DNA from 2 places in the Holdemania massiliensis genome. Region 2 is predicted to be linked to the other one. Evidence: a T-box and tRNA genes for the amino acid it is inferred to sense, from the RefSeq annotation. Region 2 holds a T-box; the other holds one or more tRNA genes.

Region 1 (4,428 bases), 1.0 Mb from region 2:
GACACGGTCCCCAAGGAACATAAAAGTAATGAATCCCCAGCCGCTTCCGCTCCAGGATCATCGCTGTTCCCTTCAGTTCATCCTGATCATAGAAACCGTAAAAATGCGGCTGATCCTGTTTCTGCAGCTTGGCCCACATCGAGGTCTTCATGTAATGTCCATAAGGATGAATACGGACAAAGCTGTCCAGCTGTGAAGCTGGGATAGGTTTACAGATCATCAACGGGATTCCCTCCTTAACCATTGCCGGCGCCACTCCTTGACCTTTGGCAATAACTTTGTCCAGATCGGATACAGTAGCGGCTTGCAGGCCAGACTGAATTCACCAAGATAGACGTCGATTTTCGGAACAAAGGATGATTTAAAGATAAATAACCCATCGTCCAGTGTGCCTTCCACGCCGCCGAAGTTAAATCGTGTGCAGCCTTGCTCAAAGGCCCATTGAATGCCGCGGAAGCGCAGCGCGTAGGCGGCCAGATAACGGCGGTATTTTTCATTTAAACCGGAATATAACAGCTCACAGGTTGTGCCGTCATGCACTAAAAGCAGAGCGCTGACCAGAATGTCGGAACCATCTTCTTCAGCCTGTTGGCGCAGCTTGGCTTTTTCCTCATCCAGATCCGCAATCTGTTTTTCCAGCTGCTTGCGTTTCTTGTTCGCCTTTTCATCCAGCTCATGAAGATGATCCCGAAGACCCTGCTGCTTTTGATCCACCAGGGCCAGCGCGTGATCACAGTGAAGATGAGCCGCGAGAATACAGGACTGATCGCCAAAGTTTTCCATGATCGTACGGAAATAGTCTTCATTGCGCAGGTGAATATTCTTGCGCCGTTCCGTGTATTCGATCATTTCCGCTAATTCATGAACATGTTCTATGCCCCAGACTTCAATCTGGATGCCCTTGGCAAAACTGTTGTGGATTTTTTCGCGGGTCTTTTTCGGAAAGGCAGTCTCCCAATTTTCCTGATAGGGAAAACAGAGCTGAAAGCGCGGCTGTACGGTTTCGCTCAGCAGCTTTGTATAGCCCGCAAAATGAGCTCTGGCTTTCGCCAGCTGCTGAGGAATCGGACTGCGGGCGTTCCAGGCGGCTTCTTTTTGATCCAGCTCATAGCTGCCAATGATTAGATACGGATCAAATTTACATTCTACGGCTCCTTGTTTTGCACAAAACTTCCGAATGGACGATAAGAAAAATTCCATCTGTTCGAAATTGGTGTAATCCATAATCGGGCCGCGGGGAATATAAGCTAATTTCATGCCCATCGGCAGACTGCGGAACAGAATCATCGCTGCACCGCATAATTCACCATCCTGGCGCATGCCGACATACTTGGCAGACCATTCCTTTTTCACCTGGGCCCAGCCTTCGGTCTGATATATATTATTACAGCTGCTGGAACGGGTGAATTCGTCCAGCTGCTTTCCCGTGATTGACTCACAAAACTGCAGATTCATGATGCGTTCGCCTCCGATATTTCATTATAGCATACCCGACCTTAACTTTCTTTACCCGTTTTGGAATTCCAGCGGGAATTTGAATGAAATTCTGTTGGTTAGAAACCAGAAAACATCCGAAAATTGGCCGCTGCGGGATGTTCGATTTTGGATTTTTTTAGCTAAAAAAGGGTTGCAGTTTTCAGGGATCAATGGTAATATATTAAAGCACCGGACGCTTAGCTCAGTTGGGAGAGCACTTCCTTGACGTGGAAGGGGTCAGGGGTTCGAGTCCCTTAGCGTCCACCATGATGATAAAGATAAACTGCTGATAAGGCAGTTTTTTTGTGTTTATTTTGATCCAATTCAAAAACACAGTGAACGCAGAATGAAGTCTTAAAGCAGCTGTGGCTTCGGATATCTCTCCTGTACGGCTGACATCAGTCTGCAAAAGAAATCCCGTTGTCCTTTATGAAACTGCAGCCGCTCATTTCATATTAAAAATTAGACAAGGAAAGTCAAAAATTCACGGGAAAAGTCAAAAATTCAAAACTTGTGTAAAGTTTATCAATGCTACAATGCAGGTATCAGGGAGGAAATGAAATGAAAAAACTTTACAACCTTGGATTATCCCTACTTTTAGGCTTCGGTTTGACCGCCTGTGCAGGGAATCCGCAGACACAATCACCAGACCCATCCCAACAACCGGAAGCAGAAACAAAGGAAGAAACAACAACGACTGTGGTTGTCGGGGCCGGGGGCGCCGGCATGATGACGGCCATTGAACTGCAAAATAACGGTCAGGAAGTCATTCTGTTGGAGAAGCAAGCAATGCCGGGAGGAGCGACGCTGTTGGCCGCCACGTACTTCGTCGCGGTGGATACAGAAATGCAGAAGGAAGCTGGAATGGGGCTGAGCATCGAAGATTATGTTGCCAAACAGGTTGCTTCCAATCCGGATTTCAATGCCGACCAATTACAGCGCCTGCTGGAAAACAGTCAGGACAGCATCGATTGGCTGAATGAGCGTGGGGCCAATCTGACACGTCCGATGTCCAACTATCAGATCGGCATCGCAGACGGCAGTTCGCTGGGCGTCATGCTGGTCAAGATTCTGAACGCTGAATGTGAAAAAGCCGGTGTTGATCTTCGGACAGAAACACAGGTTACGGAAATTTTAATGGATCAGGGCAAAGCCGTGGGTGTCAAGGCTAAGGGACCGGAAGGTGAAATGATCATTCATGCAGATCACGTTGTCCTTGCTACCGGAGGCTATGCCGCAAATCAGGATCTGGTGAAGGAATATGCTTTTCAATGGGCGGGAACTCCGTTTACCACCGCTGTCGGCAGTACCGGCGACGGTCATCAGCTGGCAAAGGCAGCCGGCGCCAATCTGACAAATATGGATGTGGTGCGGATGAATCCGGCAGTCTATACGGATGAGAACGGAAGCAGCTACAGTTTGAGCGTTGCTCGGGCAGAAGGCGGAATTCTTGTCAATTTGAAGGGGGAACGCTTCTGCAATGATTATTATCCGGATTACACACAGCTGTCCCGCTGGATGATCGAACAGGAAGGCGATTATACCTATATCGTTTTTGATCAGAAGTCTGTTGATACTTCATCCCGACTGGCTGATTTTAAGGACCGCGGTTTCTTCCTGGAAGGCCAAACCCTGGAAGAGTTAGCGGATCAGATGGGCGTACCGGCAGAGAATCTGACGGCAACCGTAGAAAAATACCGTGGTTATTTCGATCAGGGTAAAGATGAAGAATTCGGCCGTACTAACAATATGAACACACGCATTGATCAGGCGCCGTACTATGCTGTAAAAGTAAAGCCGGGCATCCAGGTCACTCTGGGCGGTATCCAGGTGAATGATACACTGCAGGTCATGAATACCGAAGGCCAGCCGATCGAAGGCTTATATGCGCTTGGCGAATGTGCCGATGATGGTCTGTTCGGCGGGGCACCGACCAACATTGACATCACCTTTGGACGTCTGCTTGCTCAGCATTTAATCAATCAGTAAGGCTTGATGGTGTGCTGGAGGACGATAAATTCTGGACCATAAAAAGACAACGAAGAAGTCGGCGGGCGCTGGCTTCTTTCGTGCTTTACAAAACGATTCATTCTGACTGAAGATATGCTATGATGAAGCAGGAGGGATGCTGGATGGAAGTCTACAACAAAGAAATTTTCTGCCGGACGATGATCGTCAATGAAGCCTTGTTTGGTCAGACTGAAAAACAGCTGCGGATGATGATGAATGAAGTGGAAACCGAACTGAACTTTGATTTCCATGACTTTTATCTTTGTTTGACAGGGCTGCCCAAGAAATATTATACGGCTGAGCTGAACATGAACCGTAAGGATTTCGTACGGATTTTTGAAGCGTTTATTCGCCAAATTCATAATCAGGCCAGGCAGGATGAGATTGAAATGATGCATGCCGTCATCAATTATGACGGTTCCAAGCAGATTGCTTTTCTGATTAAAAAGGGCAGTAAAAGCGAAGCGGAGATTCTGGCTTTTGCCGGACGGATTATGGAAATCCTAGAAGCCGAGTATCAGAAGGATGAACGCTATCAACGTTCCTCGTTGGCTAATTTTACCGTACTTTCTCCATGGATTTGCGATTATTCAGCGCTGGCCGCCACGTTTGAAACAGTACGGAAACTGAGCCGAATGGCGTATTTCGATATGCGCCCGGTTGTTGTCCAGCAGCAGGATATTCCTGAAGGAAAAGGGGACTGGAAACGAATTCGGGAGCTTTTTGAACAAATTGAATTGTTGATCTTCGATAAGAACATGCGAAAGCTGGAGCTGGCTGTGCATGAGCTTTTCAGCAAAGAGGTGAAGCCAAGCTATAATTTTGATCTGGCTTACGCAGTGATTAATGATCTGAACCGGCTGACGATGAAGCTGAAAGATCAGCTGAACTTAGAACTCCCCTCCGCTCAGCTGCTGTTTCGGCTGGAGCGTTATTTCAGTG
Region 2 (4,428 bases):
CAGCCTGCACAAACAGAAGTTCAGCACGCAGATCAGGAAGCAAAGCTTGCTTCCGCAGCGATGACAGCGCCGAAGCCGGCGGTGAAGGAAAAGAAAATCGTAGCGGAAGAAGTGTCGGATATGCTAGAGAACACTGAGGTTGAAGAAGAGGCTGAGGAAGCCGAACCCCAGGCAGAAGAAGCGGCTGAGATTGAAGACCTTTTTGACGATGCCGAGAATGTCATCGTGACCAGCCGTTATATGCTGGCGCTGGCCAACGATACCTATGCGGCAATTGCTCAGCGTTACGGCGTTAATGAAAAGCAGCTGATCGCTGTGAACCAGAATAAGCCATTAGAGGAAAAAACGCTGGTTCAGCTACCGCTGTAAGCAAAATTGATCAGGACAACAACCCCAACTCAGGGGTTTTTCTTCTTTCTTGGATTCCGCTGTGCTGCAATACAACGGAATTAAATCAGAATCAAAATCAGAAATCGGAGAAAACTTGTGATTCAGTTGGGGATGTGCTACATTAAAATTAATAATAGGAAAGGGAAAATGGGAAATGAAGAAAGCCGCGGTAATGATCTATCGTGCGTTCTGTATGCAGGAGATCAGCTGTCTGACCGAATGGATGGTAGGATTGGGCAAACCGATGACTGTCTGTGCCGCAGATCGCAATCCAGTGAAAACGGAGGAAGGCTTTACAGTGCTGCCGGATATCTGTTATGAGGAATTGGATCTTGATGAAATTGATTGTCTGATCCTGCCGGGAATCGCAGAATTTCCGGAAGTCCTGAAAGACCGCAGGCAGCTCGACTTTTTAGCTCGCTTCAAAGATCGATCCGACATTTTGATCGCTGCGATTTCGGTTTCGCCGGTGCTGTTAGGGGCAGCGGGATTATTGGAAAACCGGGCTTACTGCGGTGGGTTCTATCAGGAAGTGCTGGAGGATCTACCATTTATGCAGAAAGCGAATTTCCGTTTTGCGCCGATTGTTGAACAGGATCACATCATCACTGCTTTCGGCGGGGCTTTCCGCGAATTTGCTTTATTGGTCATGCAGCGGTTCGGTTTTGATCTGCCAAAGAATACGTTTGGCCCCTTGGAGGAGAACTGGTCGAAGGATAAGCTGACCTTTACCATGGAATCTGAGGCGAAGAAAAACTATTGGGAAACAGCTTTGGCGATGTTTAAGCGCGAATGCCCGCAGTTCTTTTCACAGCCTGACAAGGTGTGATTCAGGTTTTAAGAGGCAACTTAGTTAAAACGTAATAATTTGATGTTCCTGATCCATTTCAGTGTTGAAAACCGCGGAATTGGAATTGACAAGCGCCTGCGCAATGTCTATAATAAAACCATCTACGTTGAACGGAAGAAGTAGCCGCTTTAGGAAATCAGCGAACTCCCGGAAGGTGAAAGGGAGTCAGAAGAAGCTTGGTGAAAAGTCGTCCGGAAGTTGATTTTCTGAAAGCAAAGTAGGAAAATCCGAAAGCCGTCGTTACCGGTGAAAGCGCATCTTGAAAAAGATGAAGTAAGGTGGTACCGCGCGTAAAGCGTCCTTGTTGCAGGACGCTTTTTTTGTTCAGCGTGTAAAAAATTAAAATAAGGAGGAAGCACTGATGAATAAGGAACTGGCCCCGAAATATAACCATTTGGATGTTGAGCAGGGCTATGACAACTGGATCAAAGAAGGCTATTTTACAGCCGGAGATCAAAGCAAGGATCCTTTCTGTATCGTTATCCCGCCGCCCAATGTTACCGGGAAGCTGCATTTAGGTCATGCCTGGGATACAACGCTGCAGGACATTATCGCCCGTTATCAACGGATGCAGGGAATGGACATGCTGTGGGTTCCGGGTATGGACCATGCCGGTATCGCGACGCAGGCTAAAGTTGACGAGCGGTTAAAAAAGGAAGGCGTTTCCCGCTATGATCTCGGCCGGGAGAAGTTTTTGGAGCGGGCCTGGGACTGGAAGGAAGAATATGCCGGTCATATTCGGCAGCAATGGGCGAAGATGGGTTTGTCATTGGATTACACCCGAGAGCGGTTCACGCTGGATGAAGGTCTGAGCAAAGCCGTAGCCAAGGTTTTCGTCGATTATTACAATGCCGGGCTGATCTATCAAGGCGAGCGGATCATCAACTGGGATCCGGCAGCCAAGACAGCGTTAAGCAACATTGAGGTCATTCATAAGGAAACCGAAGGGGCGATGTATACCTTCAATTACAAGGTTGTTGAAACCGGCGAATGCTTCCAGGTCGCAACGACCCGTCCGGAAACGATGTTTGGGGATGTCTGTGTCGTTGTTCATCCGGAAGATGAACGATTTAAGCATTTGATCGGCCTGCATGCAGTCAATCCGGCCAACGGCGAAGCACTGCCGATTATTGGCGATGATTACATCGATATTGCATTTGGAACGGGCGCGATGAAATGTACCCCAGCGCATGATCCGAATGACTTTGCAATCGCGGAACGTCACCATCTGCCGCGGATTATCTGTATGAATCCGGATGCGACGATGAATGAGCGCTGCGGTGAATTTGAGGGGATGGATCGGTTTGAATGCCGGAAGCAGCTGACAGAGAAAATCCGTCAGGAAGGCAATTTGATTGAGATTGAGAAGCATATCCATCAGGTCGGCTACTCGGAGCGGACCGACGTCATCGTTGAACCGATGCTTTCTAAGCAGTGGTTTGTCAGAATGAAGCCGCTGGCGGAAGATGTTTTGCAGCATCAGCAGAATGCCGATGAGAAAATCAATTTCTACCCGCCGCGCTTTGAAAAGACGTTCACGCAGTGGCTGGAGAACATCGAAGACTGGTGTATTTCACGTCAGCTGTGGTGGGGACACCGGATTCCAGCTTGGTACCATAAGGAAACTAGAGAAATCTACGTTGGAATTGAAGCGCCGCAGGATATCGAAAACTGGACGCAGGATGAAGATGTCCTGGATACCTGGTTCTCTAGTGCGCTGTGGCCGTTCTCAACGTTGGGCTGGCCGGATGCCACGCCGGATCTGGATCGTTATTATCCTAACGACGTCTTAGTTACAGGGTATGATATCATTTTCTTCTGGGTTGCCCGGATGGCCTTTCAGGCACGGTATTTCACTCATTCCCGACCATTCAAGGATGTCTTGATCCATGGCCTGATCCGTGATGCTCAAGGCCGGAAAATGTCCAAGTCGCTGGGCAACGGCGTCGATCCGATGGACGTCATTGAAAAGCACGGCGTCGACAGCCTGCGCTTCTTCCTGACGACCAATTCCACACCGGGTCAGGATATGCGCTACATTGAAGAAAAGCTGGAAGCTTCCTGGAACTTCATCAATAAAATCTGGAATGCTTCGCGCTTTGTCATGATGAACATGCCGGAAGATTTCACGTTGAAACAGATTGATTTAAGCCATCTGTCGATCACGGATACGTGGATTCTCAATCGTTTAAATGAAACGGTTGCTTCGGTAACGGCCAACATGGATAAATATGAATTCGCATTGGTCGGCAACGAACTGTACGGTTTTATCTGGGATGATTTCTGCAGCTGGTATATCGAACTGAGCAAGGCCGGTTTAAACAGCGAGGATGCGTCCGTCAAGCGTGCGACGCAGTCGACGCTGATCGTCTGCCTGCGGGCGATTATCCGTCTGCTTCATCCGTTCATGCCGTTTGTGACCGAAGAAATTTACAGCGTCTTGCCGCACACGGAAAAAGCCTGCTGCCTGGCGGCTTGGCCGACATCGATCGAAGGTCTGGATTTGAGTCATAATTATGAAGTCGATCAGCTGATTTCAGTTATTAAGACAATTCGTCAGGTTCGGGTTGACTACAATCTGAAGCCGTCCGCACCGCTGGCCATGACGATCAAAAACGCGCAGAATCAGCCGGCCGCCGTCGATGCTCAGATCGCTTCCATCTATGAAAAGATGTGCAAAGCCAGCTGGAAAGCTCAACTGGACGGAGAAATGCTTGTTCGTCCAATCCTGGGTGGTTCTCTGAGCATTCCGATGAGCGACGTCGTTGATCTGGAAGAAGAAAAGGCCAAGCTGAAAAAGGAAGCGGACCATCTGAACGCCGAAATCAAGCGTGCGGAAGGCATGCTTTCCAATGAACGCTTTGTTGCCAAGGCGCCGGCCGAAAAGGTTGAAGCCGAACGCAAAAAGCTGGAAACCTATAAGCAGCAGCTGGCAATCGTAGAGACGCGCTTACAGGAAATTGAAAAATAATGCAGAGATGGAATTGTGAAGTTCTGTTTCCGCATGACCCGGTCTTTTGAAGATCGGGTTTTCTGTTTTGCGGCCCTTGTTGATTTTTAGGATTGGTGAATGAAAAGCTGCGAAGCATTAGGGAAAGACAGGAGATCAGGGACCGTCAACTCCAACGTTTAATCAGAAAAGGAGAAGGATGCAGGCGGCAATTTCTGCTTTGGCTTATTTGAAAAGG

What was found. A T-box is a leader RNA that pairs with one kind of tRNA and senses whether it is charged. The one in region 2 lies ahead of MCG46_RS09920 (valine--tRNA ligase), so its partner is inferred to be a tRNA-Val.
Region 1: it has a tRNA-Val gene. The T-box ahead of MCG46_RS09920 (valine--tRNA ligase) is inferred to sense a tRNA for this amino acid. The anticodon was not compared.

Annotation. Positions count from the first base shown of each region.
Region 1 covers NZ_JAKNTK010000001.1:3,168,244-3,172,671, reverse strand. The annotation lists gene MCG46_RS14740 (lipid II:glycine glycyltransferase FemX) at 1-220, opposite strand, end outside; gene MCG46_RS14735 (peptidoglycan bridge formation glycyltransferase FemA/FemB family protein) at 220-1,455, opposite strand; tRNA gene MCG46_RS14730 (tRNA-Val) at 1,668-1,743, shown strand; gene MCG46_RS14725 (FAD-dependent oxidoreductase) at 2,038-3,465, shown strand; gene MCG46_RS14720 (helix-turn-helix transcriptional regulator) at 3,609-4,428, shown strand, end outside.
Region 2 covers NZ_JAKNTK010000001.1:2,164,742-2,169,169, reverse strand. The annotation lists gene MCG46_RS09930 (LysM peptidoglycan-binding domain-containing protein) at 1-369, shown strand, start outside; gene MCG46_RS09925 (DJ-1/PfpI family protein) at 545-1,219, shown strand; T-box leader at 1,338-1,546, shown strand; gene MCG46_RS09920 (valine--tRNA ligase) at 1,602-4,211, shown strand.